2 regions of the Streptosporangium sp. NPDC049644 genome follow, and region 2 is predicted to be linked to the other one. Evidence: riboswitches for the same ligand, from Rfam matches in the RefSeq annotation. Region 2 holds a riboswitch; the other holds the start of a gene.
What was found. A riboswitch is a leader RNA that binds a small molecule or an ion and turns the genes downstream of it on or off. The one in region 2 is predicted to bind glycine.
Positions count from the first base shown of each region.

Region 1: another riboswitch for glycine. It lies ahead of gcvP (aminomethyl-transferring glycine dehydrogenase); the one in region 2 lies ahead of gcvT (glycine cleavage system aminomethyltransferase GcvT).

Region 1 covers NZ_JBFAOJ010000092.1:5,865-21,110, forward strand. The annotation lists gene gcvP (aminomethyl-transferring glycine dehydrogenase) at 1-969, opposite strand, end outside; glycine riboswitch at 1,152-1,244, opposite strand; gene AB0J58_RS35255 (MerR family transcriptional regulator) at 1,260-1,880, opposite strand; gene AB0J58_RS35260 (bifunctional nuclease family protein) at 2,025-2,495, opposite strand; gene AB0J58_RS35265 (MerR family transcriptional regulator) at 2,575-3,252, opposite strand; gene AB0J58_RS35270 (FHA domain-containing protein) at 3,252-3,764, opposite strand; gene AB0J58_RS35275 (mannose-1-phosphate guanyltransferase) at 3,992-6,493, opposite strand; gene AB0J58_RS35280 (CDP-alcohol phosphatidyltransferase family protein) at 6,497-7,093, opposite strand; gene AB0J58_RS35285 (hypothetical protein) at 7,344-7,763, opposite strand; gene AB0J58_RS35290 (SAM-dependent methyltransferase) at 7,981-8,589, shown strand; gene AB0J58_RS35295 (acyl-CoA dehydrogenase family protein) at 8,670-9,851, shown strand; gene AB0J58_RS35300 (alpha/beta hydrolase) at 9,902-10,816, opposite strand; gene AB0J58_RS35305 (globin domain-containing protein) at 11,225-12,340, shown strand; gene AB0J58_RS35310 (molybdopterin synthase sulfur carrier subunit) at 12,682-13,011, shown strand; gene thyX (FAD-dependent thymidylate synthase) at 13,084-13,815, opposite strand; gene AB0J58_RS35320 (amidohydrolase family protein) at 13,902-15,227, opposite strand.
Region 2 covers NZ_JBFAOJ010000004.1:151,396-166,641, forward strand. The annotation lists gene AB0J58_RS03650 (acyl carrier protein) at 1-210, opposite strand, end outside; gene AB0J58_RS03655 (hypothetical protein) at 462-659, opposite strand; gene AB0J58_RS03660 (hypothetical protein) at 767-1,186, opposite strand; gene AB0J58_RS03665 (hypothetical protein) at 1,149-1,901, opposite strand; gene AB0J58_RS03670 (FCD domain-containing protein) at 1,941-2,660, opposite strand; gene AB0J58_RS03675 (glutamine synthetase family protein) at 2,749-4,092, shown strand; gene AB0J58_RS03680 (aldehyde dehydrogenase family protein) at 4,089-5,441, shown strand; gene AB0J58_RS03685 (3-oxoacyl-ACP reductase) at 5,447-6,211, shown strand; gene AB0J58_RS03690 (gamma-glutamyl-gamma-aminobutyrate hydrolase family protein) at 6,351-7,046, shown strand; gene AB0J58_RS03695 (FtsX-like permease family protein) at 7,101-9,881, opposite strand; gene AB0J58_RS03700 (ABC transporter ATP-binding protein) at 9,878-10,588, opposite strand; gene AB0J58_RS03705 (PadR family transcriptional regulator) at 10,654-11,241, shown strand; glycine riboswitch at 11,311-11,409, shown strand; glycine riboswitch at 11,412-11,496, shown strand; gene gcvT (glycine cleavage system aminomethyltransferase GcvT) at 11,537-12,628, shown strand; gene gcvH (glycine cleavage system protein GcvH) at 12,625-13,014, shown strand; gene AB0J58_RS03720 (L-serine ammonia-lyase) at 13,085-14,461, shown strand; gene AB0J58_RS03725 (hypothetical protein) at 14,576-15,246, shown strand, end outside.

The sequences.
Region 1 (15,246 bases), on a different contig from region 2:
GATGTGCTGCTCGCGGGTCTGGAGCGCGAGCCGGTAGGCGGGACGTCCCTCGACGTCCTGGGAGACGCCGACCAGGCGGCCGGGCAGCTGGCGCTGGAGGCCGTCACGGACCGCCATGTAGGCGGCGTGCGGACCGCCGAAGCCGAGGGGGACACCGAAGCGCTGCGAGGAGCCGATCGCGATGTCTGCGCCGAGCTCGCCCGGCGCGGCCAGGAGGGTGAGGGCGAGCAGGTCCGCGGCGGCGACCACCTGGGCACCGCGCGCGTGGGCGGCGTCGGCGACGGCTCGGAAGTCGCGGATCCTGCCGCTGGCGCCGGGGTACTGCACGAGCACGCCGAAGCAGTCGGGAAGCTCCCCGGTGAGGTCGCTCTCGACCAGCTCGATGCCGAGCGGCTCGGCACGGGTGCGCAACACCGCCTTGGTCTGCGGCAGCGCGTCAGCGTCGACCACGAACACCTTCGACGGGGTGCGGCCCGCGCGGCGGGCCAGGGTCATCGCCTCGGCCGCGGCGGTGGCCTCGTCCAGCAGGGAGGCCCCCGCGACGTCGAGGGCGGTCAGGTCGGAGACGACGGTCTGGAAGTTGATCAGGGCCTCCAGCCGGCCCTGGGAGATCTCCGGCTGGTAGGGCGTGTAGGCGGTGTACCAGCCCGGATTCTCCAAAAGGTTGCGGCGGATGACGCCCGGGGTGATCGTGTCGTGGTAGCCCAGGCCGATCATCGAGGTGAGCAGCGTGTTGCGCCCGGCGAGGACCCGTAGCTCGGCGAGGGTCTCGGACTCTCCTGCCGCCGGGGGCAGACCCAGCCGGGCGAAGGAGCGGATCGCCTCGGGCACGGCCACCGCGACCAGGTCGGCGACGGAGGCGAATCCGACCGCCTCCAGCATGCGGGTCTGGTCGGCGTCGTCGGGCCCGATGTGACGGGTCGCGAACGGCGGGGGAGCGAGTTCGCTGAGCGATGACAGATCGGTCATGAGAAGCCTCTCGGGCGGGGTGGAGACCGGTGCTGGGCGCGGGCGTATGCCGGCTCTCCCCCTCTGTCATCACGACTGTCATCACGACGTGGTCGCTACCTGAGAGCTTCACCTGCCCTTGCCGGGAGGCTTGCACCGTCGGTGAGACGCGCCTGGCGGGCGCGCCTGCTTTCCAGAGTTGCCTCGTCCGTGCGGTACAGGGTGCCTGAGAGATTCCGGGGAGGTTGCTCCTTCGGCGCCCCGATCGCGGTCGGGGTCTCTCCCGCACAGGGTCAGCGGCAAGTCCGAGTTTACCCGGTTCGTCGCGCTCGGCGGCGACGGGCCAACTCATCGGCCTGATGATCGCCTAAAGGGCCCCCGCCCGATTCCGCGCGTTCGCCGGGAAGATCCGCGAGGGAGCCCTCCACCTCCTGCCACACCCGTCCCAGCGCGATACCGAAGACTCCTTGGCCCCCCTGGAGCAGGTCGATGACCTCGTCGGGCGAGGTGCACTCGTAGACGCTCACCCCGTCGCTCATCAGAGTGATCTGGGCCAGGTCGTTGACGCCCCGCTCCCGCAGGTGCTGCACGGCGATGCGGATCTGCTGGAGGGAGACGCCGGTGTCGAGGAGGCGCTTGACAACCTTGAGGACCAGAATGTCACGGAAGCCGTACAACCGCTGGGAGCCGGAGCCGTGGGCGGCTCTCACGGTGGGCTCGACCAGGCCGGTCCGCGCCCAGTAGTCGAGTTGCCGGTAGGTGATTCCTGCCGCCGAACAGGCCGTCGGCCCCCTGTAGCCGATGTCGGCGGGCACTTTCACCGGTTCCCCGTCGAACAGCAGACCCTCTTCACCCGCGCGCTGACGTGCCGACTGGCGCCGTTCCGGGTCATCCTGGTCGGCGTTTCTACCCTCGCCGCTGCTGACCGCCACGCGGACCTCCGGCTTTCTCTCATCCCACGGCCTGATCTGGGGGTTTACGCACGACCGCAGGTTTCACTTGCACCGTAGGACTGGGGCCAAGTCCAGTCAACGACCCCACCCGGCGCGTCGTGAAGCGTAAATGCACCGAAATTCCTACCCCGCGCGACCGAAGTCCTCAGGCGTGATCGTGTCAAGGAACTCCCTGAACTTCTCCACCTCGTCCTCCTGGTCGTCAGGGATGATCACCCCTGCCTCCCGTACCACATCCTCACTCGCGAAGATACGTGCGCCGGTGCGAAGTGCCAAGGCGATCGAGTCGGAAGGACGCGCGCTCACCTCGACCCCGTTGGAGAACACGAGATCCGCGAAGAAGATGCCGTCGCGTAAAGCGACGATGTTGACAGTGCTCAACCTGACTCCGAGCCCCTCGAGCACGTCCCGGAACAGGTCATGGGTAAGTGGCCGGGGTGGTGGTTCCTCGGCCTGGGCCATGGCGATCGCCGTGGCTTCCGTCATGCCGATCCAGATAGGTAGGTAACGCTCCCCATGCGTCTCTTTCAGCAAGACGATCGGCTGGTTGGAGGGCATTTCAACTCGAACGCCCACGACCTCCATCTGCAACACGGGCTGCTCCGTCTTCGCTGGATTCCGACCGGTTTGTTCAACGTAACACTCGCGGGGGTACGAGTGCCTGGTCAGGCTCTCACCGGCCCAGTGCCCCACGGACTCCGGAACGCAGCAACGAGGCGTGCAATTCCAGCAGGAGACCGGAGATCTCCCTCGCCGTCTCGTCCGCCTGGTCGATCGCGCCGGGGCCGCGACGGCGCAGCAGCGGGGCGACGGCCTGTTCCACCAGTCCCGCCTCGCGCTCCGCGGCGGCCTTGACCGCCCGCAGGTGGCGGGCGCGCAGGCCGAAGGCGGCCAGGGCGCCCACACTGCGGGCCACGACCAGTGCCTCGGCGTCGTAGTAGCGGGCCACGGCGGCCAGCAGACCGTAGTCCTCCAGCTCCGTGAGGGTCTCCTCGTCGAGCTCGGCGGCGGCGAGGAACTCCTCGCGGGTGAGGCGGACCTCGGGGGGCGCGTCGTCGGGGACGGCCCGCGGCCGGGCCGCCGGGCGCTCCTCGCGGTCGGCCGCCTCCAGATGATCCTTGATCACGCGCAGCGGCAGGTAGCGATCACGCTGCTCGCTGAGGATGTAGCGGAGCCGCTCGACGTCGGCGTAGGTGAACTTGCGATAACCGGAGGGACTGCGCTCCGGCTCGATCAGCCCCTCGCCCTCCAGGAAGCGAATCTTGGAGATGCTGACATCGGGGAACTCGCCCTGCAGGAGAGCGAGCACCTCCCCGATGCTCATGTGCGCACGAGCGGCCTGCGAGCTCATCATCCTCCAGCGGCGCCGCGGGTGAGGAAGACGAGGCGGAACTTGCCGATCTGCACCTCGTCCCCGCCGTACAGCGGGACCTCCTCGATGCGCTCACGATTGACGTACGTGCCGTTCAGGCTACCGACGTCGCGGACCGTGAAGACACCGCCGCCGCGCCGGTAGAACTCCACGTGACGGCGCGAGACCGTGATGTCGTCGAGGAAGATGTCGCTCTCGGGGTGGCGGCCCACCGTGGTGAGGTCGCTGTCGAGCAGGAACCGGCTGCCGGCGTTGGGGCCGCGCATCGCGACCAGCAACGCGGTGCCGGCGGGCAACTGCTCGACGGCCTGCCGCTCGGCGAGAAGCGTCTCACCGGTCTCCGCCTCATAGGCCTCGATCCCGGAGAGGGAGATCGTCGACGTGCTGTCTCCGGGTGTGTCAGACCTGGTAAGCGGCGACCCGCATCGTGAACAGAAACGGGCATCCTCAGGATTGGCATGACCGCACTGCGTGCAGTAGACGCTCGGCATCGATCGGCTCGGCCTCCTACCGCGAAGACGCGGCAACTGTGCTCAGTGATGCGCGCCTCGCTTCTTCGCTTCTCAAGGGTTTTCTCAGACTGCGAATGCCGCAACATACAGTGATGAGGCGCGAAGGTCAAGGTTGACGCTGAACCGCGGGTACGGTCGGTGACAAAGTTACAGGGGACACTGCCCCTGGTCCATGGCGCCGCGCGGTATTTGTCGCGCGGGCCGCCTCAACCCCCGGCGGCCTCCTCCACCACCCGCGCCCAGCGCTCGATCAGGGTCTGGGCGGAGTCGACGTCGAACCCCTCGGCCCACAGGTGGGTCACCGCCTCGGTCGGGTCGGGCAGCACCAGGGTCCAGCTGCCGTCCTCCGAGACGACCCGCACCCCGTCGGTGGTGTCGATGCGGTGGTGCTCGGCGGCCTCGATGACCGAGCGCATCACCGCCCCCTTGGCCGCCCACGGAGTCGGCACGGTACGGCGCAGCAGTTTGGCCTCGGGTATCCTGGCGTCGATCTGGCTGAGCGAGAGCCGGGTCCTGGCCACCAGCCCGAGCAGGCGCAGGAACACCGCCAGACCGTCCACCGTGGGGCCGAACTCGGGCACGATGAAACCGCCGCGCCCGTCGGCCGCGAAGATCATCTCCGGACCCCTGGCGGCGGCGGTGAGCGCGTCGATCGCGGTGGACGTCCACTCCGCCTGGACCCCGTGGAACCTGCAGACCTGCTCTGCCACCCGGGTGGTGGTGACCGGCAGTGCCACCCTGCCGCCGCGGCGCTCGGCCGCGACCAGGTCGAGCACCACCAGCAGGGCGCGCTCCTCACTGATCAGCTGGCCCATCTCGTCCACCAGCGCGACCCGCTCCCCCACCGGGTCGAAACGTACCCCGAAGGCCGCCCTGGAGGAGCTGACGAGCTCCGACAGGCGCTGCAGGTCGCGACGGCGCTCGGCGAGGGTCTCGGTGGGCGAGGCGTCGTCCAGCCGGTTGTTGACGGTCAGCACGTCCACCCCGACCCGGCCGAGCAGACTGGGCAGCACCAGCGAGGAGGTGCCCCCCGCGCAGTCGACCACGACCTTCATGTCGGCGTCGCGGACCCCGCTGATGTCGACCAGGCGGAGCAGCTCGTGCGTGTAGTCCTCCACCGCCCTGGCGGGGAAGCTCAGCTCGGCGATCTCACCGGGGAAGGCGCGGCGGAACTCCTGCCGGGAGAAGACCCGGTCCAGCTTGCGCTGCGCCGGCGGCGACAGGTCCGCGCCGTGCTCGTCCATGAAGACGATGTCGACGCTCTGCGGGTCGCCGGGGGTGGTGCGCAGCGCGATGCCGCCCACCGCGTTCTCCCTGGCGGTGTGGAAGCGCGCCACGGGGAGCGGGGACGCCTCCAGGTCGAGCACGTTGATCGCGCTGGCGTTGAGGGCGCTGATCACGGCCCGCTTCAGCGCCCGCGCGGCGCGGGAGGAGTCGCGGGAGGTGATGACCGAGGCGCCCTTCTTCAGGGTGGTGGCGTAGGCGCTGGCGAGCCGCACGCACAGCTCGGGGGTGATCTCCACGTTGACCAGCCCGGAGACCCCCCGGGGGCCGAACAGGTTGCGCTGGGCGCGCGGCTCCCAGATGACGCTGTTGTTGATCACCGCCCCGGCCTCGATGGTCTTGAACGGGTAGATCTTGACGCCGGAGGAGATGTACGCCTCGGCCTCGATGATGCACTCGTCGCCGATGACGGCGCCCTCCTCGACCCTGACCGCGGTCATCAGGTCGGTGTTCTTGCCGATCACGCAGCCGCGCAGGTGGGCGCTGGGCCCGATGTAGACGTTGTCGTGGACGACCGCGCGGTGCAGGAAGGCCCCCTCCCTGACCACCGCGTTGCTGCCCAGCACGGTGTACTCACGCAGCTCGGCCCCCGCCTCGACCTTGGCGTAGTCGCCGACGTAGAGCGGGCCCTTGAGGATGGCGTCGGTGTCGACCGAGGCCCCCTCGGCCACCCAGACGCCCGGCGAGACCTCGAAGGCGTCGATGTCGACCCTGACCCGGCCCGACAGGACGTCGGCCTGGGCCTTGAGGTAGCTCTCGTGGGTGCCGACGTCCTCCCAGTAGCCGTCGGCCACGTAGCCGTACAGCGGGGCTCCGCGCTCCAGCAGCCGGGGGAACACGTCTCCCGACCAGTCGACGGACTCCCCCACCGCGATCTCGTCGAGGACCTCGGGCTCCATCACGTAGATGCCGGTGTTGACGGTGTCGGAGAAGACCTGGCCCCAGGTGGGCTTCTCCAGGAAGCGCTCCACCCGCCCGTGGTCGTCGACGATGACGATGCCGAACTCCAGCGGGTTGGGAACGCGCTTGAGCCCGATCGTGACCATCGCGCCGTTCTCGCGATGGAAGCGGATCATGTCCGTCAGGTCGATGTCCGTCAGCGCGTCGCCGGAGATGACCAGGAAGCGGTCGTCGCGCAGCCGGTCCGCGGCGTTCTTGACGCTGCCCGCGGTGCCGAGCGGCGTGTCCTCGGTGGCGTAGTGCAGGCTCATGCCGAGCTCGTCGCCGTCGCCGAAGTAGTTGCGGACCAGGGCCGCCAGGAACTGCACGGTGACCACCGTCTCGGTGAAACCGTGCCGTTTCAGGAGGCGCAGCACGTGCTCCATGATCGGCCGATTGATCACGGGCAGGAGGGGCTTGGGCTGGTTCGCGGTCATCGGCCGGAGCCGTGTCCCCTCCCCGCCCGCCATGACGACGGCCTTCACAGATCACCTCTTAAGGCGTTTGGCCTCGCTTGTCAGCTGACGCACCTGTACCCAATACAGCACTCCGGACCACCAGTACAGTCCTGTGCCCCAGATGGCCAGGGACCAGCCGACGATCCGGGCGGGATCGGCGTACCAGGCGTCGTGGTGGGCGAGGAAGAGCAGGGGGAAGGCGTAGAGGAGGTTGGCGGTGGCGGCCTTGCCGAGGAAGTGCACGGGCAGCGCCGGGCCGTAGCCGAGGCGGCGCAGGATGAGCGGGATGCCCAGCAGCATCACGTCGCGCAGCGGGACGGCCAGTGCCAGCCACCAGGGGATGATCTCGCGCATGGCGAGGCCGAACAGGGTGGCCAGGATGTAGAGCCGGTCGGCCAGCGGGTCTAGCAGGCGGCCGAGCCGGCTGGTCTGGTTCCAGGCGCGGGCGATCTTGCCGTCGAGCCAGTCGGAGAACCCCGCCAGCATCAGCAGCGCGACGGCCCAGCCGTCGGCCTTCGGGCCCAGCACCAGCCAGAGGAAGACCGGCACCCCCAGGAGCCTGGCCAGGCTCAACGCGTTGGGAACCGTCCAGATTCGATCTTCGGCTCCCGATGCTTCCGGATTCACCGGTCTGTCTCCCTCCCCCGTGCCTGATGCGACCCTACCCGTGCGGGGCTCACACGGGCCGTACGGCCATCCGGCGAGGGGGCGGGCGCGGACGCCGGGCGCGCGACCAGGGGGCGCCCGGGGGCGCGACAGAGCCCGGGGCGGCGGCCGGAGACGAGGTGGGAGGAGTGCGGGGAACCACGCCGCCGCGGCCGCGCGGCGGCGTGGTTCCGATCGGCGGCGTCATCCGATCCGGGAGACGCCGCCCGGATCAGGAGCGGCGCGCGGCGGCGCCCGGGGACCAGGCCCAGACGAGCACCGCGACGGTCATCCCGAACAGGGCCAGCCCGCTGGGGACGTGGGTGCCGAGCGCCTCCCAGCTGAAGTGCTGTGCCATGCCGACCAGGAAGAGGCCGACGCTGGCCAGCGCGGGCCAGCCGGCACCGCGCCCGGGGCGCCAGACCATGACGGCCACGACGATCTGCAGCAGTGCGATCAGGTGCACCACCATCCCGGCCAGCACATGGGTCTCGGCCAGCGCCTCCCCGCCGTGCACCGCCTGGCCGGCGAACGAGGCGGCGGCGATGAGGCCGGCCGCCTGGGCGACGACCAGGATGCGCAGGCCGTACAGCAGGCCCGCGGGGACCGGGCGATTCCCCGCCGGCCTCAGTGGGGAGATGACCTCCTGCATGTGACGTGTCCTTAACCTTGGACGACTGGTTCGGAACACATCGTGGCCGCGGGGCGTCCGCCGGTCGTCACCCTGGGGGCTGACCTCGCTGTCCACCTCTTGGCGGATTCTCCGTCCGGTGCGCGTTCACCGGCCGGGGGCGCCGCCTCGCACGCGACCGAAAATCGTACCGAAATGACGCGCGCGACGCCCCGGCGCACCCTTTACGCTTCACAGCATGACCAATGACACCACGCTCTTTCTTGGGCAGTGGATTCGCTCGCCGGGCACCGTCGGAGCGGTGGCGCCGAGCTCGCGGCGGCTCGCCGAGGCGGTGGCCTCGCCGGTCCCTCACCGGGGGGATCCGGTGATCGTCGAACTCGGCCCGGGCACCGGTGTGTTCACCGCGGAGATCCAGCGCAGGCTGGGGGGCCGGGGACACCACATGGCCGTCGAGATCAACCCCAGGCTGGCCGATTTCCTCGCCGCCAGGAACCCCGGGGTGGACGTCGTGACCGATGACGCGGCGCGGCTGCCCCAGCTGTTGCGGGAACGCGGTCTCTCCAGGGCCGACGTGGTCGTGAGCGGGCTCCCCTGGGCCTCGTTCTCCGAGGAGACACAGGGCCGCCTGCTGGACGCGGTCATCGCGATCATGGGTCCGCACACGGCCTTCACCACCTTCGCCTACAGCTTCGCCAAGCACCTTCCTCCCGCACGGCGTTTCAGGAAGCGCCTGATCGACACCTTCGAGGAGGTCGTCGCGGGCCGCACGGTGTGGGGCAACGTACCGCCCGCCTTCGTCTACCACACGCGCAGGCCGCGCCTGGATGCCGTCCAGCAGAACTGATCCCCGCGTCCCGGTGGCCCTGGAGGCTTACCGAACTTCGTTCTACGATTGCGCGCGCAACTAGAATGGAGTTGGTCACCGTGGACTTCACACTTCCGGAGAGCGCCCTCGCCGTCCAACGCGGCGTCGGCGACATCTGCGCGCGCTACGACCTGGACTACTGGCAGCGGTGCGAGAGCGAGAAACGCTGGCCGGAGGAGGTCTGGCAGGATCTGGCCAAGGGCGGCTGGCTCGGCCTGGCCGTACCCGAGGAGTACGGGGGCGGCGGTCAGGGCCTGCTGGAGCTGGCCGTGGCCACCGAGACCCTGTCGGCCTCCGGCTCGGCCGGCGGCTCGGCGTTCACCTACGTGCTCACCCCCGGGTTCGGCGCCATGACCCTGGCCAGGCACGGCAGCCCCTGGCAGCGCGACGAACTGCTGCCCGGGCTGGCCACCGGCGAGCTGGAGACCTGCTTCGCGCTGACCGAGCCCGACGCCGGGTCCAACGCCCTGGGCATCTCCACCTCCGCCCGTCGCGACGGGGCGGAGTTCGTCGTCAACGGCCAGAAGATCTGGATCACCGGCGTGCAGCGCGCCACCTGGATGCTCCTGGTCACCCGGACCATCCCGGCCGCCGAGGCCAAGCCCCGCACCAACGGCCTGACCGTCCTGCTGGTGAACGTCCCCGAGGCCGTCGCGGCCGGCCGGCTCTCCTTCCAGCCCATCCCGAAGATGGGCGCCAACACCACCCCGTCCAACATGGTCTTCATAGACGACCTGCGGGTCCCGGAGAGGAACGTGGTCGGTGAGGTCGACCAGGGCGCGCTGGTGCTGTGGGACATCCTCAACCCCGAGCGCGTCCTGCTGGCCGCCTCCGCGCTCGGCGGCGCCGAGGTGGCGCTGCGGGTGGCCGTGCAGTACGCCAAGGAGCGCGAGGTGTTCGGCCGCCCGATCGGCGCCAACCAGGCCATCGCCTTCCCTCTCGCCCAGGTCAAGGCCAAGATCGAGCTGGCCAGGCTGATGCTGTACAAGGCCGCCTGGCTGTTCGACAGGCAGTTGCCCTGCGGCACCGAGGCCAACATCGCCAAGCTGACCGCCTCCCAGGCGGCCTGGGAGGCGGCCGACCACGCGTTCCAGACGCACGGTGGCATGGCCTACTCGCTGGAGTACCCGGTGGCCCGCCTGCTGGCCGACGCCCGCATCGGCAAGGTCGCCCCCGTCACCGAGGAACTCCTGCTCAACTATCTGGCCACCCAGGTGCTCGGACTTCCCAGGAGCTTCTGACCTGATCGCCGGGTGCGCCCGCCCGGCCGGAGCCGGACAGGGCGCACCCCCTACTTGAAAGCCTCCGCGAGACGGGCCGCGGCGTACTCGCGCGCCTCGGTCGCCTGGTCGAAGAAGCCCGGCAGGCCGAAGAAGCCGTGGATCGCCCCCTCGTACCTCCTGACCTCGACCGGCACCCCGGCCGCGGCCAGCTGGGCGGCATACTCCTCACCCTCGTCACAGAGCGGGTCGCACTCGGCGGTGATCACCGTCGCCGGGGCCAGACCGGCCTTGTCGGCCAGCCGGACGGGAGCCAGCCGGGGGTCGACCGGATCGCCGCCGTACTGCGCGACGAACCAGGCCATCTCGTCGGCGCCGAGCCCGAAGCCGCTGGCGTAGGCGCGGTAGCTCCCGGTGTCCATGGCCACGTCGGCTATCGGGTAGACGAGCAGCTGGTGGGCCAGCCCGAACCCGGCGTCCCTGGCCTGCCAGGCGGCCACGGCGGCCAGGTTGCCCCCGGCGCTGTCGCCGCAGACCGCGATGCGCTCGGGATCGGCCCCGTAGACGCCGGGGCGGCCGAAGACGTCCCGGACGACGCTCCAGGCGTCGTCGGCCGCGGCGGGGAAGGGGTGGTCGGGGGCGAGCCGGTAGTCGACCGAGATCACCACCGCCCCGTTGCGCACCGCGAGGTCACGGCCGAGGGCGTCGTTGCGGTCGACGCTGCCGAAGACCCAGCCTCCGCCGTGAAAGTAGACGATCGCCGGGAGGGGGCGGCCGTCCTCCTCCGGCCGGTAGACGCGGACCGGCACGCCCGCGACGACGTCATCCCTGACCAGCGGGAGCGGGATGATCGGACCACGTTGCTCGGCGAAGGCGTCGAGGGCCCGCATCGCGACGATCGTCTCGGCGGTGAGTGTGGAGAGCGGGACACCGAGGTCTGTCTGGAAAGTCTTCAGGTAGGCCTCGGCCTGCGGGTGCAACGGCATGATCGGCACCTTACCCGCCGGGTCCGGTCGACCGCGGGAGGCGTCGAGACGTCGGTGTCGCCCCGCCGGGAGTCCCGGCCGCCACAACGCCCCCGGCCACCCGGAACCCCGGAATGACGGAAAGTCTCTCGAACAGCGAGCCCACCGCTCAAAACGAACGTGATTATTATTCGCCTATTTTCCTCGAACCGGATTGTCCGGTCACCCAAAATAACTCTCTAATTACAGATAGTTAGATTTCCCACCATATTGCTGAGAAATGGTTGTGACGCCTACCCGGTGATGGAAGACTCGAATTTCGAGTGACCAGGTGAGCCGGGGCTGCCGGTCGCTCGTCACCCGGAGCCGTCAGGGAGGTGGATCTGCGTGATCGGACTTTGAGCCGATCAATTAGGGTGGGTTCGTTAAATGTCTTTGAATCCGCGTCTCGTCAAGGAAAGCTTCGCCATCGTCGAACCGGTCGCGGACAAGGCCGCGGCATACTTCTACGGACGCCTGTTCGCCGAGAACCCGCACCTGCGGACGATGTTCCCACCGGCGATGGACGTACAGCGCGACCGCCTGTTCGGCGCGCTGACCAGAATCGTCTGGAGCCTGGACAGCCCCGACGGTCTGGCCTCGTTTCTGGGTCAGCTAGGCCGCGACCACCGGAAGTACGGCGTGCTCGCCGAGCACTACACCGCGATCGGCAACGCGCTCCTGGCCACGGTCAGGCGCTTCGCCGCCGAGATCTGGACCCCCGAGATAGAGGCGGCATGGACCGCCGCCTACACCGCCGCCGCCAATCTCATGATCGAATCGGCCGAGTCCGACGCGGGGGTGTCGCCCGCCTGGTGGCTGGCCGAGGTGATCGACCACGAACTCCGCACCCCGGACATCGCGGTGATCACCTTACGGCTCGACCAGGACCTGCCCTACCTGCCCGGCCAGTACGTCAGCGTGCAGACCGCGCGCTGGCCACGTGTCTGGCGTACCTTCTCCATCGCGAACGCGCCCCGGGACGACAACACGATCCGCCTGCACGTCCGCGCGGTCTCCGGCGGCTGGGTCTCCACCACGTTGGTCCAGCGCACCCGGATCGGAGACAACCTGATGCTGGGGCCCCCGATCGGCACCATGGTTCCCACCGACTCCGGACGCGACCTCCTGTGCGTGGCCGGCGGCACCGGCCTGGCACCGATCAAGGCCATCCTGGAGCATGTGATCGGCTCCGGGCGCCGCCCCAACATCCACCTGCTCCACGGCGCCCGCACCGCCGGGGAACTCTACGACCTGACCGACCTGTTCCGGATGGCGTCGGCCTTCCCGTGGCTGCGGGTGCTCCCCGTGGTCTCCGGACAACCCGGGTACGACGGCATGCGGGGCCAGGTGGCCGAGGTGATGGAGCGGTTCCACTCCTGGTCCGAACACGAGGCCTACGTCTGCGGCCCGACCGCCATGGTCAACGAGACGGTCCACCGGCTCCAGCGGGGCGGGATGCCCTTGGCCCACATCCACCGGGACATCGCGCAGGGCGAGCCTTGACCGACAATCAGGATTAATCCCCCAAAGTGATCACGCAAATTCCATAGAGTCCGGCGGGACACGGTATGGCATGGCAGCATGAGGCCCAATCCGAAAGGAGATGGTCATGCACGACTGCCCCCCTCACAGCCCGTGCCCCCCTCTCGACCGCCGCCCCCGTTCCCCGCACGTCTCCACAGCCGTCCATCCGCGCGAATCCGCCCCCGGTCCCCTCCACCGGCGGCGGGCCCTCCAAGATCAGGGCCATGCCCGCCTCCGGCATGCGGCCATCCCCGGCCGCGGCACCCGTCCCTCGGACGCACCGGCCCCGCCCGCCCCGCGCCACACGGCGCTCTGAACCGATGGCCAGACCCGTCACGCTGGTGACCTTCATGCTTCCCGCCCCCCTGCGGCACTGGGCCGGCGAGAACACCGAGGTCCGCGTCTTCGCCATCGCCGATCACGAGGGCGGCGATCCCACGCTGGGTTCCGCCCTCGACACGCTCCGCCGTACGCACCCGTCCCTGGAGCAACGGCTCCGCGACGACTACGGGAGCATCCGCCGCCACATCAGCATGTTCGTCTGCGGCGAGAACGCCCGGCATCTCGGCGGCCTCGACTGCGCACTGCCCCCGGGGGCCGAGATTCTCGTCCTGCCCACCCTCTCGCGCCGCCAGGAGACCACGAGCTGACCCGCCCGCGCCCCGGGCCACGTCCATGCGGGACCTCAGGCCGCGTGCCGAAGACCCCGCGGGCGACAGCACCTAGGGGGCGACCCTGCCGCCGGCCACGAAGGCCTCGTGCGTGAGGGGCATCAGCGTCGCCCAGGCGGCCTCCATCTTCTCCGCCACCATCTCGATCTCACGCTGCGGGAACGAGGGCACCTTGGCCTGCTCGTTCTTGGTACGCAGGGAGAGGAAGTGCATGAGCGAACGGGCGTTGCAGGTGGCGTACATCGAGGAGAACAGCCCGACGGGCAGCACCGCCCTGGCCACCTCGCGGGCGATGCCGGCCTCCAGCATCTCCCGGTAGGCGGCGTAGGACTGCCGGTAGGACGCCTCCATCGCCTCGGTGACGAGCTTGTGCTGCTCGGCGCTGCCCTCGGCGAAGACGTACTTACCCGGCCGGCCTTCCTGAACCAGCTTCCGCTCCACCCCCGGAACATAGAAATTGGGCTGAAGCTCGCGGTAACGCCCACTTTCCTCGTTATATGACCATCCGACCCTGTGGCGGTGAAATTCGCGGAAGACGAAGATCGGCGCGCTGACCAGGAAGGTCATCGAGTTGTGCTCGAAAGGGCTGCCATGCCGGTCGCGCATCAGAAAGTTGATCAGTCCCCTGGACCGCGCGGGGTCCTTGCCGACCTCCTCCAGGGACTGTTCCCCCGCGGTCGAGACCCGCGCCGCCCAGAGCACGTCGGAGTCGGAGGCGCTGTGCTTGACCAACTCCACGGTCACGTCGTCAAGAAAACGTGCCTCTGCCTCATCGCCCGTCACCTGGATCCCCCTCGTCGCCTCGTCGGTCGCGCATATCGTAGCCGTAACGGCGTGGGCTCCTCCGCCGCCCCGAAGACGGGCGCCGCTCACAACCGGTAGATCCGGCGGGCGTTGCCCGAGCCGATCATCTGGGCCACCCGGACGGCGTCCGAGACGCTCCACTCGCCGTCGGACAGTCGCGCGGCGAGCGCTCCGGCCAGCCCTCGCCGGTAGTGCAGGGCGCCAAGGTGACAGGTCTCCGCCACGCCGTGGCCGCCGGAGCCGAACAACTGCTTGTGGAACGGCGCCAGTTCGAGCAGTTCCGCCATGACCGCGGCCGAGCCCGTGGCGCTGCGGGTGGGCGCCGCGCCCACGTCGACGTAGACATGCGGGAGCACACCGGCGAGGTAGGCCGCCCGGCGGTGGAACGGGTGACAGTGCAGCAGGACGACGGGCACGCCCATCGGCTGCACGGCCGCGATGAAGCCGGTCATCGGTGCCGGACCCGTGCCGTACCGGCCGGGGACCGCACGGCCTTCGACGACGTCGGGAGTCCCGAAGGCACCGACGTCCACGCGGCCGCCGCGACCGGCATGGGCTCCCTGGCGCGCGCCGCCGTAGTGGGGGTGGCCGGTGTGGAACTGCAGCGGCCGCCCGTACTCCCTGGCCACGTCGACGGCCGTCCAGAGCAGGTGGCGCAGGAGCACCTGGTCGACGAGCCGCTCGCCCGGGCAGGCCAGCCGCCGGGTGGCCGCCGCGATCACCGCTCCCCGGCTCGGCCTGGCCGGGTCGAGATGGAGCCCGGACCTGTGGGCCGTGACCGACTTCAGCGCGACGGCGCGGACGGCCCGCGCGGCGAGGATCTGGGCGAGGGCCGAGATGTAGGAGACCCCCGAGACCGCGGTCCTGGCCACCTCCTCCTCGGCCCGCTCGATGTGGACGACCCGCGCGGTGCCGGCGCCGCCCGCGTGGCCCATCTCGGCCGGCGGCAGCACCTCGGGCCCGCCGAGGTCACCATCGGGATCACCGCCGGGATCACTGTCGGGATCACTGTCGGGATCACCGTTCGGGCCGTCGAAGCGGTCGAATCCGTCGAACAGGAAGGTGGCTATCCCCGCGGCGCCCAGCAGTCGCCGGTTCACCTCGGTGGCGCCCAACTCCGCCCGGCGGGCCAGGTACACGGCCGGCGGCACGTGCGGGGCGAGACCGAGGACGGGTGCGCACCAGCGACGGACCGCGGTGCCGACGGGGGTGTCGAAGTGGGTGGTGCCCGGGGGTGCCGGAGTTCCCGCGTCGCTGAGCAGCGTCTCGAACCGGGCCCTGGTCAGGTCGTCACGGCGCACGCCGTGGCAGTTCTGGTCGACCAGCGGCGCCAGCAGCGCCTCCCGTACGGCGTCGGGCAGCTCGACGGGCAGCACACCGTCCGACCTCATGCCCGCTCCTCCCCCGGTC
Region 2 (15,246 bases):
GTCGGCGACGGTCTGCGCCCCGGCGAAGTCGCTGGGGTCGAGCTGGATGCCCAGCTTCTCCTCGATGATGACGGAGATCTCCACCCATTCCAGGCTGTCGATCTGGTGGTCGGCGATGGTGGCCCCCGGCTTCACCTGATCGCTCGGTACGCTCAGCACCTCGGCGATCGCCGACCGGACCACGGATGTCGCTGAATCGAGGCTTGTCATTCGCCCACCTTTAAAAGGATTGGTCCACTCGCGCCCCTGCAATGCCTTCGGACTATAGCGAAACAGACATATGTTCTGTCTATGTACGACCAGGCGGAATTCTTGAAATTTCTACTCATTAAGTGATGAGCGGCGCGGTGAAAACCACCCCTCCCGGAGCCGGGCCGAGAACCGGCCGCCGCGTACCGGCGCCCCGCCGATCCGGAGCCGGCTCGGCGAGGAGCCCATCGGCGGGACACCGGCGAGCGGGGTCAGCGGCGGCGGACGCCGTACTCCCTGCGCATCTCCGCGACGGTGTCCAGGATCTCGTCCTGGGTCTTCAGCAGCTTCGCCTCGGCCTCCTCGGTTCTGGCCTCGGCCACCAGCCGGCGGTCGCCCGTCCGGCCGGCCAGCCTCCGCTTGGCCCTGGCCTTCATCTCGCGCAGATTGAGCTTCTCCAGCAGACCCATGATCAGCATCCCTTCGGCAGAGAGGGCCGTCATCTGCCCGGCGGGCGGCCGGATATGCACGGGTTCCAAAGCCCACCGCGACCGTGCCGCCGCTTTCCCGCGCCACCTCAGTCGGGGGCGGGGACGTCGTCGTGGTCGATGTCGCCCTCCTCCGCACGGCGCAGCCCGATGTCCTCCACCCAGGCGCCGGCGAACCGGCGGATCTCCCGGAGCCGCTCGCCCGCCACGCCGTGGGCCTCGAAGTCCTCGTCGGCGATCAGTGCGACGAACTCCAGCCTCATCACCAGTTCGGCGAGTGAGAACCCCTCGTCGTGCAGGCGGGCGAGGTGTTCGAGTTCGCGGAAGCCGTACGGCTCGGAGACCGAGGCGACGTCGATGACGTCGCGGGCGAGACCGCGCTCGTGCAGTGCCCACACTCGCGGGCCGACCTCGGCTTCCGGCCCGCCCGGCGGGAGCGACGGCGAGGGCGTCGGCGAGGACATCGGCGGCTCAGCGGCGGGAGCGGCGGCGAGTGGAGGGGAGGTCATGACGGCCGGAGACGAACTCCTGGAAGGCGATCTTGCCGCGGATCACCGGGCGGCGCCAGCGCTCCTCGCGGCGCTCGGCCCTGGCCATCTTGCGGAGCCGCGGGTGCCGGGCGCCCGGGGCGAAGAACCAGTGCGCCCAGGGCGATCCCGGGCGGGCCAGCCGCACGGCCCCCGGCACCAGGAGGACCGGCACGAACAGTCCGACCAGGCCCGTCCAGATCTTGCCCTTGAGCAGCGTGACCACGGCGAGCCCGAGGTTGATCACGATGAGGCCGCCGGTTATCCAGGTCCCCTCGGGGGTGCCGTCGGAGTTCTCCCAGCCGAGGGGGCGCAGGCCGAGCAGGAGCAGGCCGGTGATCGCGACGGCGATGAACACCGCGTCGACGGAGGCCCGCCCCTCCTCCTCCCAGTAGACGTCGCGCAGGTGCAGGATCAGCGCGAACTCGTCGAGGACGAGGGCGGCGCCGACACCGAAGATCGCCGCCGTCACCGCGTACCAGCCCTCGGAGACCCCGGAGACGATCAGGCCGGACACCCCGCCGAGCAGGGTCAGCACCACGCCGAACACCACGTGGTGTATGTGCATCTCGCCGACGTTGACGTCACGGAACCAGCCGATCTTGGCCCGGATGAGCCGGACGTTGATCCTGGTGAACACGAAGGCGACGATCAGCGCGACAAAGAAACAGAACAGCGGCAGCCGTCCTGTTTCCATGATCCGATCTCGGAACAAATCTCCCACCGTTTCCTCAGGCTATGCGAGGAAACCCCGCAGCAGCGCGGCGGTGCCCTCGAGGTGCTCGGCCACGGCCCGGCGCGCCCCCTCGGGGTCGCCGGCCAGGATCGCCGTCACGATCGCCTCGTGCTGGATCGCGGCGTGCTCGATGTTGCGCCGGAGCACCGGGATGGCGTTGAGCAGGTCGGTGACCCGCAGCCGGGCGTCGGCGCAGGCCGCGGCGAGCAGCGGGGAGCCGGTCAGCTCGGCGATGGCCAGGTGGAAGGCCGTGTCGAGACGGCGGTAGTCGTCGGGCCCCGACGAGTTGACCTCGCGCAGCCGCTCCCGCAGGGTGTCGCGCCGCTCCTCGGTGAGCGCGGTGGTGGCGAGCACCTGGGCGGCGCCGCACTCCACGGCCATCCTGAAGGTGAGCGCGTCGCCCAGGTCGTCGGTGCCCATGTCGACGACCGCCCTGCGCAGGTCGTCGCGGTGCGGGCGCGGCGGGGTGTAGGTGAGAAAGGCGCCGCCGTACCTGCCACGGCGCACGGTGAGGTAGCCCGCCTCCGCCAGGGCGCGGATGGCCTCGCGCAGGGTGACCCTGCTGATCCCGAGCTGGGCGGCGAGTTCCCGCTCGGGCGGCAGCTTCTCGGTCACCAGCCCCAGCTTGATGACCTGGAGCAGGCGTTCCACGGTCTCCTCGAACGCGTTGCCCGCGCGCACCGGCCGCAGCACGGTCGCCAGTCGCGACACCTCGTCCAATTGATCTCCTCCGACCCTTGACAATGCTCCCCCCGCTACACGTCAATGGTCTGACACTAGCCCAATAAGACTCCGGCGAGGAGGGCGTGTGGACGTCCGCGAACTTCACGACGAGGTGCGGGCAGGACGGATCGACACCGTGCTGCTGGCGATCGTCGACATGCAGGGCCGCCTGCAGGGGAAACGCCTGTCGGCACGTTACTTCCTGCAGGAGGTGCTGGGACACGCCGCCGAGGGATGCAACTACCTGCTCGCGGTCGACGTCGACATGAACACGGTCGACGGCTACGCGATGTCCTCCTGGGAGCGGGGATACGGCGACTTCGTCATGAAACCCGACCTGTCCACCCTGCGCCGGGTGCCGTGGCAGGAGGGGACCGCCCTGGTGATGGCCGACCTGCTCTGGGAGGACGGCTCCGACGTGACCGCCTCGCCGCGGCAGATCCTGCGCCGGCAACTCGCCCGGCTGGCCGAACGGGGCTGGGGGGCGTTCGTCGGGACCGAGCTGGAGTTCGTGATCTTCAACGACAGCTACGAGGACGCCTGGCGCGGCGGCTACCGCGACCTGACGCCCGCCAACCTCTACAACGTCGACTACTCCCTCCTCGGCACCGCCAGGGTCGAGCCGCTGCTGCGCAGGATCAGGCTCGGCATGGAGGGCGCGGGCATGTACGTCGAGTCGGCCAAGGGCGAGTGCAACCTCGGCCAGCACGAGATCGCCTTCCGCTTCGGCGAGGCCCTGTCCAGCTGCGACGACCACGCCGTCTACAAGAACGGCGCCAAGGAGATCGCCGCCCAGGAGGGCATGTCGATCACCTTCATGGCCAAGCCGAACCAGCGCGAGGGCAACTCCTGCCACATCCACATCTCGCTCAGGGACGCCGCCGGAGAGCCGGTCATGGCGGGTTCCGAGGCGCACGGGCTGTCCGCGACGGGACGGCACTTCATCGCCGGCCAGCTCGCCCTCATGCGCGAGCTGACCCTGCTGTACGCGCCGAACGTCAACTCCTACAAGCGGTACGTGCCGGGCAGCTTCGCGCCCACCGCCGTCAAGTGGGGCGTGGACAACAGGACGTGCGCGCTGCGCCTGGTCGGCCACGGCCCCTCGCTGCGGATCGAGAACCGGGTGCCCGGCGGCGACGTCAACCCCTACCTGGCGGTCTCGGCACTGGTCGCCGCCGGGCTGCACGGCATCGAGAACGAGCTGCCGCTTGAGGAGGCGGTCACGGGGAACGCCTACACCTCGGGCGCGGAGACCGTCCCGCACACCCTGCGGGACGCGCTGGAGCTCTGGGAGGGCTCCGCGTTCGCGGCCGCCGTCTTCGGCGAGGACGTCGTGGCGCACTACGCGAACAACGCCCGGACCGAGCTGGCCGCCTTCGACGCGGCGGTGACCGACTGGGAGCTGTTCCGAGGATTCGAACGGATGTGACGGTGAAGATCATAAATCCGGCGACAGAAGAGGTGATCGCCGAGGTCGAGATGGCGGACGCCGCCGAGGTCGACAGGGCGGTGGAGCGCGCCAGAAGGGCCTTCGCCGGCTGGCGGAGGGTCGGTCCTTCCGACCGGGCCCGGCTGCTGCGCCGGTTCGCCTCGCTGGTGCGCGAGCACGCCGAGGAACTGGCCCTGCTGGAGGTCGCGGGCGCCGGGCACACGATCGGCAACGCCCGCTGGGAGGCGGGCAACGTCGCCGACGTGCTCGACTTCTACGCCGGGGCGCCCGAGCGCGACCACGGTCTGCAGATCCCGGTGCCCGGCGGCCTGGACGTCACCTTCAGGGAACCGCTGGGCGTCGTCGGAGTGATCGTGCCGTGGAACTTCCCGATGGTCATCATGACCTGGGGGATGGCCCCGGCACTGGCCGCGGGCAACACCGTGATCGTCAAGCCCGCCGAGTGGACACCGCTGACCGCCCTGCGGGTGGCCGAGCTGGCCCTGGCCGCCGGGCTGCCCGAGGGGGTGTTCCAGGTCCTGCCCGGTGCCGGAGAGGTCGCGGGCGCCCGGCTGGTCGAGCACCCCGGCGTGGCGAAGATCGTGTTCACCGGTTCCACCGAGGTGGGCAAGGAGATCGCCGCCGTCTGCGCCGGGCAGGTCAAGCGGCTCACCCTGGAGTTGGGCGGCAAGAGCGCCAACGTGGTCTTCGCCGACGCCGACCTGGCACGGGCGGCGGCGACCGCGCCGTACGCGGTCTTCGACAACGCGGGCCAGGACTGCTGCGCGCGCTCCCGGATCCTGGTCGAGCGCTCGGTGTACGACGAGTTCCTGGCCCGGTTCGGCGAGGCCGTGCTGAACGTCCGAGTCGGCGACCCCCGCGACGAGAGCACCGAGATGGGCCCGCTGATCAGCGCCGAACACCGGGAGCGGGTGGCCTCCTACGTCACCGAACCGCCCCACCTGCGGGGCACGTGCCCGCCGGGGCCGGGGTTCTGGTTCCCGGCGACGGTCCTGACCCCGGGCTCCGCCGGCGACCGGGCGTTCACCGAGGAGATCTTCGGACCGGTGGTGTCGGTGCTGCCGTTCGACGACGAGGCGGACGCCGTACGGATCGCCAACGACACCCCGTACGGCCTGAGCGGGTCCATCTGGACCCGTGACGTCGGCCGGGCGCTCCGGGTGGCCAGGGCCGTCGAGGCGGGCAACCTGAGCGTCAACTCGCATTCGAGCGTCCGCTACTGGACCCCGTTCGGCGGTTTCAAGCAGTCGGGTCTCGGCCGTGAGCTGGGACCGGACGCCCTGTCCGCGTTCACCGAGACCAAGAACGTCTTCATTTCCGAGGAGTAGAAGCGATGCTGCGTTTGCAGGACCGGGTGGCCGTCATCACCGGCGCCGGCAGCGGGATCGGCCTGGCCACCGCGCGCCGGTTCGCCGAGGAGGGCGCCCGCGTCGTGTGCGTGGACCTGGACGAGACGACCGGCGCCGCGGCCGCGGCCGAGGTCGGCGGCCTGTTCGTGAAGGCCGACGTGACCAGCGAGGACGACGTCGCCCGGATGTTCCAGACCGCGTTCGACAGCTACGGCGGCGTGGACATCGCGTTCAACAACGCGGGCATCTCACCGCCGGAGGACGACTCGATCCTGGAGACCGGCATCGACGCCTGGCGCCGGGTCCAGGAGGTCAACCTCACCTCCGTCTACCTGTGCTGCAAACACGCCATCCCGTACATGCGGCGGCGGGGCAAGGGGTCGATCATCAACACCGCGTCGTTCGTGGCCGTGATGGGCTCGGCGACCAGCCAGATCTCCTACACCGCCTCCAAGGGCGGGGTGCTGGCGATGTCGCGCGAGCTGGGCGTGCAGTTCGCCCGCGAGGGCATCCGGGTCAACGCGCTCTGCCCCGGCCCGGTCAACACCCCGCTGCTGCAGGAGCTGTTCGCCAAGGACCCCGAGCGGGCACAGCGCCGCCTGGTGCACATCCCGATCGGCCGCTTCGCCGAGGCGACCGAGATCGCCGCCGCGGTGGCGTTCCTCGCCTCGGACGACGCGAGCTTCATCACCGGCTCGGAGTTCCTGGTGGACGGCGGCATCTCGGGCGCCTACGTCACGCCACTCTGACCGCTCCCCGCCGTCTCCGCTCCCGCCGCCTTCGCGACCCGCGGCGGCGGGATTTGCCCAGGCCATACCCTGGCCCCGATAACGTGCGAGGACGTGGGCGGAGGTCCCATGTCCCCGGCGTCCGTGTGAGAAAGAGATCATGTCCCGTCCCGTCATCGGCATCACCTGCTACGTCGAGCCCGCGAGGTTCACCGTCTGGGAGACGACCACCGCGCTGCTGCCGTACGACTACGTCGACCACGTGGCCCGCGCGGGCGGGCAGCCGGTGATCCTGCCGCCCGCGGGCGACCCCGCGACGCTGGTGGATCGCCTGGACGGGCTGATCCTGGCCGGCGGCGGGGACGTCGGCCCGGAACGGTACGGGCAGGAACCGCACGAGCGGACCGGCTACGTCCGGCCGTTCCGCGACGACGCCGAGCTGGGGCTGGTCCGGGCGGCGCTGGAGCGGGACCTGCCCTTCCTCGGCGTCTGCAGAGGCATGCAGATCCTGAACGTCGCCCTCGGCGGCGGCCTCCACCAGCACCTGCCCGACGTGGTGGGCCACCAGGGGCACGCCCCGGCCCCCGGCGACTACGGCAGGATGCCGGTGCGGCTCGCGCCGGGCAGCCTGACCTCGAAGGTCTTCGGGACCGAGACCGTGGACGTGGCCCACTACCACCACCAGGCCGTCGACCTGCTCGCCGAGGGCCTGACCGTGACCGCCCACGCCGAGGACGGCACGGTGGAGGCCGTGGAGGTGGAGGATCATCCGTTCGCCCTCGCCGTCCAGTGGCATCCCGAGACCGACGACGAGTCGGCCCTGTTCGAGGCACTGGTCCGGCACGCCCGCCGCTGAACGGCCCGCTCGGCCCAGGCCCGCTCGCCGTGGGGCGGGGCACCGGAGCCGGGCTCACTCCCGGGTGAGGATCAGGGCCGGCGGGAACCGCTGCACCAGCAGGGCGGGAACGGCGGAGGCCATGGCCGCGAGCGTGACGGCCACCACCGCCGCGACCGCCGCTCCCGCGACCACCGCACCCGGCAGGTCGCCCGCCAGCGCGAACGCGGCCGTCATCCCGCCCAGGACCCCGGCGAGGGCGCCGAGCAGGCCGATACCGGTCCCCTCCAGGACGATCAGCCGGGCCAGCGAGCCCCCCGACCAGCCCGAGGCGCGCAGCGCGGCCAGTTCGGTGTCGCGCTCCCGTATCCCCAGGTAGAGCACGTCGGCCACGGCCAGCACCGCCAGCCCGAACATCACCGCGACAGCCGCGTAGTCGGCCGGGCGGGCCTGCACCACTATGGCGTCGCCGAGCAGCGAGCCCACCACCCGGCCGCGGAAGCCGTAGGTGACGCCGAGCAGCACCGTCAGCCCGAAGACCGCGGCCGCGAGCGTCGCCGCGCCCAGCAGGGTCCGCCCCGGGGACCTGGTCAACCCGCTCACCGCGAGCCCGGCCACCCCGCGCGGCGAGCGCGCCCGGCGCGGCAGCCGCACGGCCGGCCGCACCGCCTCCGCGGGCGGCACCCGCGAGGCCCGCCAGGCCGGGGTCAGTCCCGCCAGCAGCGACAGCGTCACCGCCGCCGGGACCGCCAGCCACGCCCGCTGCCCCGGCGGCGCGACCCCCGACCACAGGGCGACAGGCCAGGCCAGCGCGACGGACAGCAGGCCTGCCAGCAGGCCGATGGCGCCGACCTCGCAGAGCACGGTCCCGAACAGTTTCGGCCGCGACCAGCCCAGGCAGGCCAGCACGCCGAGCTCGGACCTCCTGGCCCGCACGGCCGCCGCCGCACCGTTGAGCACGAACAACCCGCAGACGGCCAGGACCAGTACGAACAACACGAGCGACTTGCGGTCGGCGGCGTTCAGGATCCGGTAGGCGACGTTCTTGTTCACCCAGTCCTCCCGGAGGGTCAGCGCGGGACGCCCGAAGGACCCGGCGGGCAGGTCCACCGTCATCGGCGACGGCGACGAGCCGACCGTGATGTCCACCTTCAGTCCGGTGGCCGCCACGATGTCCCTGGCCACCTGACTGATCCGCTCCCGGCTGACCGGGTCGGGCCCGGTGACACCGCCGACCCGCACCCGTATGACGCTCAGCGGCGCCCGCGCCGCGGGCCGCCCCTCGGTCCTCTCAGCGATCTCCTCCAGCCACTGCAGGCTGGTGAGGAGCAGGGGCGGCGTCTGGAGGTATCCGGCGACGTTGTCGTTGGGCAGCAGAGCCCGGCCGCCGAGGAGCGCGGCGGTCCGGCCGTCGCCCGGCGTGGCGACCGGCGGGTTGTAGGTCTCCATGGGGAGCCGGGTCAGCTCGCTGAAACCGGGCAGCCTGGCCGGGTCGAACCGTCCGACGACGCGGGACTTGAGATCCCCGGTGTGGCGTCTGGAGACCGCCCTGCGGTTCAGCGTGCGGAACTGGGTGTCGGATGCCCCGACCGTCGCGCCCGGGGAGTCCTTGGCCACGCCCGCCACCCCCGAGAACCACGGATCCTTCCAGACACCGGACCCGTTCCGCACCGGGAGCGCGTCGAGCTCACGCGCTCCCCGTTGCCGGTACTCGACGGGCCCGGATGCCCAGTACCTCGTCAACGGCACGTAGTGCCCGTCCGACAGGTCCGACCACCGGTCGAGCATCGACTCGTAGACCTGTCCGGCGTCGAGGGTGAGGCGCCTGACCTCCTCGCCCCGGTTCGCGGCGAGATAGGACAGGAGCCTCTTGGCCGGCACGCCCTCGGTGACCTTCTCGGCCGCCTCGGCGGGCAGCCGCCGGATCACGACCTCGTCCCGCTGGTCCGCGTAGGGCACCGAGGCCGCGATCAGCGGGATCTCGTTGGGATCGTCCCCGGCCGCCTTCGCCGTGAGGTAGCGTCCCTCGACCATCGCCCCCTGCAGCCCGGCCAGCCGGGCCTCGGCATCCGGGTCGACGGCCGCGAGCACGAACGGGAACTCCTGGTAGAGCGGCACGCCCGCCTGGCCGGGCTTCAATCCGTCCCAGAAGTATCCGCCGATGTCGCCCAGACCGGTCCGCGTGGACCAGTAGCCGCGGTCGGGCAGCGTCCGCTCGGAGGGGAACGGGCTGGTCCTCGCCGGGTCCTGCGACCAGCCGAGCGAGGTCGCCAACCGGACCCGCCGGCCACCGGGCAGCTCCTCCTCGGCCGCCTCGACGTACTCGCCCCCGTCCGCGACATCTGTGAAGTCGAGCGTGACGGGGCGGCGGGTGACGTACTCGTACCGGGGCTGCAGGAACGGGATCCGGGTGAGACCCCGGTCGGTGACCCGGGTGCGCTCCACGCGCAGCATCGTGCGGTCGCCCTCGTGCAGCAGGTCCGTCACGTCGACCCGGACAGCTGCCGTGTGCACGACATGACCGATCATGCCGATCGGGGCGGCGACCTCGACGCCGTTGACCCGCTTGATCCGCTCGTACTGGTCGAAGGTGATCCCCCCGAAGATGCCCGACAGGTAGTTGGCGCGGACCAGTCCCTGCGACCGCTCGATGGCGGTGGCCGAGTTCTCCGGGCGGACCAGGATGTCGTACTGCGCCCGGAAGTTCTCCCCGACGGTGCCGATGATCTCCAGACGCTGGGTCTCGGCGGTGCCGGTCAGCACGGTGAACCCGGTCGCCGCGACCACGATGCCGAGCAGGAGCACCAGTGTCCGGGCAAGCCGGTGGCGAAGCTGGGCCCAGACCAGGCGGGTCATCCGAGCCGCCCGATCCGGCCGAGCACGTCCTGGGCGGGCGTCACCCGGTCGTCGCCGGTGATCCGGCCGTCACGCATCCGGACCACCCGGTCGCACGCCGCCGCCACCTCGGGGTTGTGGGTGGCGACCAGCATGGTCATGCCGTACTCCTCCCGCAGGGAGAACAGCAGGTCCACGATCTCCTGGCCGGTGACACTGTCGAGGTTGCCGGTGGGCTCGTCCGCCAGGAGCAGAGGCGGGTGGGCGATCAGCGCCCGGGCGATCGCCACCCGCTGCTGCTGCCCGCCGGAGAGCTCGCCGGGCAGCGCCCGTTCCCGGTCGGCCAGCCCGACCGCGGCCAGCAGTTCCCTGGCGCGGGCGCGGCGGTCGAAGCCCACCCTGCGCGGCAGCACGGGGGCGAGCACGTTGTCCAGCAGGCTCAGCGCCGGGAGCAGGTGGAAACGCTGGAAGACGAAGCCCACGGCGCGCCGGTGCCGGTCGAGACCCCGGCGCCCGAGATCGTCGACGCGCCTCCCTCCGACGTGGATCTCACCCCCGTCGGGGAGATCCATCGCACCGACGAGATGGAGGAGCGTGGACTTGCCCGCTCCCGAGGGCCCGGTGAACGCGACCGCCTGACCGGCCTCGACCTCCAGGCCGACCTCGTCGAGTGCCCTGGTGGAGCCGTGTACACGGCTGACGCCTCGCAAGCTGACTTCAACGCTCATGACCGATACATTGTCACAATGTACGAGGGTCCGTGAAGTTCCTGTCTTGTGACAATGTAGGAATCATGCCACTTAGCCATGCCGTGCTCACCCTGCTGGCCGACGGGCCCAGCCACGGCTACGAACTCAAGGCCCGGTTCGAGACGGCGGTCGGCCCCCAGTGGGGCGGCCTCAACATCGGGCACCTGTACCAGATCCTGGACCGGCTGGTCAGGGACGGCCACGTGACCCGCAGCCACGTGACCCAGAGCGACCGCCCGGACAAGACGCTGTACCGGCTGACCGAGAGCGGCGCCGGTGAGCTGCGGGAGTGGGCGGGCGCTCCCTGGGTCCGCTCTTCGGGGTTCCGGGACGAACTGTTCCTCAAGCTGCTCGCGGCCACCCGGCTGGGCACGGACGCGCTCGGCTCGTTCGTGTCCGCGCAGCGCCAGGCCTACCTCTCGGACCTGGCGGCGCTGACCCGCCTGCGCCGCGAACAGGACGACCCCCTGGTGTCCCTGCTCATCGACGCGGCCATCGCGCACACCAGAGCCGACCTGCAGATCGTCGACGGCGCCGAGGATCGCCTGGCGGCGATGGCCACCACCGGCGCGGACGTGCACACCGTAAGGCCCGAGGACGATGGTCTCCGGGCACTGGGCGAGGGGGCCTGATCCCGGCCGGCGGGCCCGAGGGGATTTCGCTCGGCCGGTGCGGGCGGTTAGGCTGGCCGCGACACCGATGAACCCCGCGCGGGAGAGTGTCCTGACATCCAGGCCAGGACCCCTGAAGGAGCAAGCCCTCCCCGCGAACCTCTCAAGGCAAAGGACCGTGCGGGTAGGTGCCTCTGGAAAGCAGGTCCCACGACCTCGCCGAAGGTGAAAGTCCGGCAAAACCCGGATGAAACTCTCAGGCACCAATGACAGAGGGGGAGGATGATCTCATCTGTCCCTTGTCTGAGGTGCGAACATGTCCCGACCTACGCCGCTGCGCGGCGTGCACGAGTCCCTCGGCGCGACGCTGACCGACTTCGCGGGCTGGCTGATGCCGCTCCGCTACGGCAGCGAGTCCGCCGAGCACAACGCGGTCCGCCAGGCGGCCGGCCTGTTCGACCTCTCCCACATGGGGGAGATCTTCGTGACCGGCCCGCAGGCCGCCGAGGCCCTCGACTACGCGCTGGTCGGCCACCTCTCCGCGCTGGCACCCGGCCGCGCCCGCTACACGATGATCGTCGACGCCGGCGGCGGCGTGCTGGACGACCTGATCGTCTACCGGCTGGCCCCCGAGGAGTTCATGGTCGTCGCCAACGCCTCCAACTACCCCCGGGTGGCCGCCGAGCTGACCGAGCGCGCCAAGGACTTCGACGCCGCGGTGCGGGACCGCTCCGAGGAGTACGCGCTGGTCGCGATCCAGGGGCCGCGCTCGGTGGAGATCCTGAGCACTCTCACCGACGCCGACCTGGACGGGCTCGGGTACTACGCGGGCCTGCCCGCCGTGGTGGCCGGCCACGAGGCCCTCGTCGCCCGCACCGGATACACCGGCGAGGACGGCTTCGAGCTGTTCGTCGCGGCCTCGGCGGCGGAACCCCTCTGGGCCGCCCTCACCGAGGCGGGCGCACCGCACGGGCTGGTCCCCGCCGGCCTGTCCGCGCGCGACACCCTCCGCCTGGAGGCCGGCATGCCGCTCTACGGCAACGAACTCTCCGCGGACCGCACTCCGTTCGACGCCGGGCTCGGCCGTGTGGTGAGGTTTGACAAGCCGGGCGACTTCGTCGGCCGGGCCGCCCTCGAACCGCTCAGGGACGTCCCGCCGGCCCGTCGTCTGGTCGGCCTGGTCGGAGGCGGCCGCAGGGTGCCCCGGCACGGGTATCCGGTGGTGGTCGCCGACGACGGCACGGTCGCCGGGGAGGTCACCAGCGGGGCGCCCTCCCAGACACTGGGCAGGCCCATCGCCATGGCCTACGTGGACAGCGGCCTGTCGTCGGGACTGGCCGTCGACATCCGGGGCAGCCGCGAGCCGGTCGAGGTCGTCGAACTGCCTTTCTACAGGAGGAAAAAATGAGCAGCATTCCCGAGGACCTGCACTACACCAAGGAACACGAGTGGATCGGCGGCGTCGACGACGGCCTGACCCTCACCGTGGGCATCACCGCCTACGCCGCCGAGGCGCTCGGTGACGTGGTCTACGTGCAGGTACCCGAGGTCGGCGCGTCGATCGCCACCGGTGACGCCGTCGGCGAGGTCGAGTCGACCAAGTCGGTGAGCGACATCTTCGCACCGGTCACCGGCGAGGTCGTGGAGGTCAACCAGGCGGTCGTGGACGACCCCTCGCTGGTCAACAGCGACTCCTACGGTGACGGCTGGCTGTTCCGCGTACGTCTTGAGGGCTCCGCCGACGACCTGCTGTCGCCGGAGGAGTACACCGCGCTCACCTCGGGTGAGTCATAAGTTCGACGCCCCGCGTCACGGTCACGCGCGTCCTCGGGCGCGCGTGACCGTCCGCGCTGGAAGGATTCAGATGACGATCAGTGTCTTCGATCTCTTCAAGATCGGAATCGGCCCGTCCAGCTCGCACACCGGCGGCCCGATGGCCGCCGCCCACAAGTTCGCCCGGGGCCTGCACCGGGACGGGCTGCTGGAGAAGACCGCGCGGGTGAGCGCCGTCCTGTACGGCTCGCTCGGGCTGACCGGCAAGGGCCACGGCAGCGACAAGGCGGTGCTGCTCGGCCTGTCGGGTGAGAAACCCGAGCTGGTCGACGTCGACACGGTCGACGAGCGGCTGGCCGCCATGCGCGCCTCGGGCACCGTCCGCCTGTACGGCTCCCACGAGATCCCCTTCGTCATCGGCGAGGACCTCGTCTTCGAACGCAGGATCTCGCTCCCCCACCACCCCAACGGCATGCGCTTCACCGCCCTGTCGGAGTCCGGCGAGACGCTGCGCGAGAAGGTCTACTACTCGGTGGGCGGCGGTTTCGTCGTCGACGAGAACGCCACCGGCGCCGACCGGATCAAACCCGACGACACGGTCCTGCCGCACCCCTTCACCACGGCCGCGGAACTGCTCGCCCAGTGCGCGGAGACCGGGCTGTCGATCTCCGGGCTGATGCTGGAGAACGAGCGGGCGTTCGGCCGCACCGAGGCCGAGATCCGCGCCCAGCTGCTCGTCCTGTGGCAGGTGATGAGCGAGTGCGTGCGACGGGGCATCGGCAAGGAGGGCGTGCTGCCCGGCGGCCTGAAGGTCCGCCGCCGCGCCCACCAGCTCCACCGGCAGCTGCGGAGCGAGTCTGGGGAGAAGGACTCGCTGCAGACGATGGACTGGGTCTCGCTGTTCGCCCTCGCGGTCAACGAGGAGAACGCCGCCGGCGGCCGGATCGTCACCGCGCCCACCAACGGCGCCGCGGGCATCATCCCCGCCGTGCTCACCTACTACGACCGCTTCGTCCGCGAATCCGATGACGAGGGAGTGATCCGCTTCCTGCTGACCGCAGGGGCGATCGGCGTGCTGTTCAAGGAGAACGCCTCCATCTCCGGGGCCGAGGTGGGCTGCCAGGGCGAGGTCGGCTCCGCCTGCTCGATGGCCGCCGCCGGGCTCACCGAGGTGATGGGCGGCACCCCCGAGCAGGTCGAGAACGCCGCCGAGATCGGCATCGAGCACAACCTGGGACTGACCTGCGACCCGATCGGCGGCCTGGTGCAGATCCCGTGCATCGAGCGCAACGCCGTCGCCTCGATCAAGGCCATCGCCGCGGCCAGGATCGCGCTGCGCGGCGACGGCCGCCACTTCGTCTCGCTGGACAAGGCCATCAAGACGATGCGCGACACCGGCCGCGACATGCTCGACAAGTACAAGGAGACCAGCCGCGGCGGGCTCGCGGTGAACGTCATCGAGTGCTGAACGCCTGGAACGCCACAAAGAACTCGATCACCACCAAATTTCGCATCACGTATAGGCCCCTCCCATCTCGCGCCTATGCTGGGTGGCCATGTCCGCGGGACTCGGGAGGTCGTGGTGGTAACGGGAACGCACCCGGCGAACCGCGCCTCGCGGGTGCTCCGTTTCCTCGGGGCACACTGGCTCTTCATCGCCGCCCTGCTGGCCGGCGGCGGCCTGCGCGCCCTGGCGGTGCTCGGCTACCGGCCCGCCCTGTGGTTCTGGGCCGACTCCTTCGTCTACCTGAGCGCCGGGCTCGACCCCCGTCCCCTGGAGTCCCGTCCCGCGGGCTACTCGCTGTTCCTGTGGATCCTCAAGCCGCTGGCCAGCGTCCAGGCCGTGGTCGTCGTCCAGCACCTGCTCGGGCTGGCCGTGGCGCTCTGCGTCTACCTGCTGCTGCGCAGGCTGGGCCGCCTGCCGGGATGGGGCGCGACGCTCGCCGCGCTGCCGGTGTTGCTGGACGCCCACCAGATCCAGCTCGAACACCTCGTCATGGCGGACCTGCTCTTCCAGTTCCTGGCGGTGCTGGCGGTCACCCTGCTGCTGTGGCGGCGACGCCCGGCCACCTGGGTCGCCGCGCTGGCCGGCCTGCTGCTGGCCGCCGCGACGGTCACCCGGACCATCGGACTGCCGCTGATCGCCGTGGCGCTGGTCTGCCTGGTGATCCGCCGGGCCGGGTGGCGGGCCGTCGTCTCCGCGACCCTGGCCGCCGCCATCGGCCTGGGCGGGTACGCCGCCTGGTTCGAATC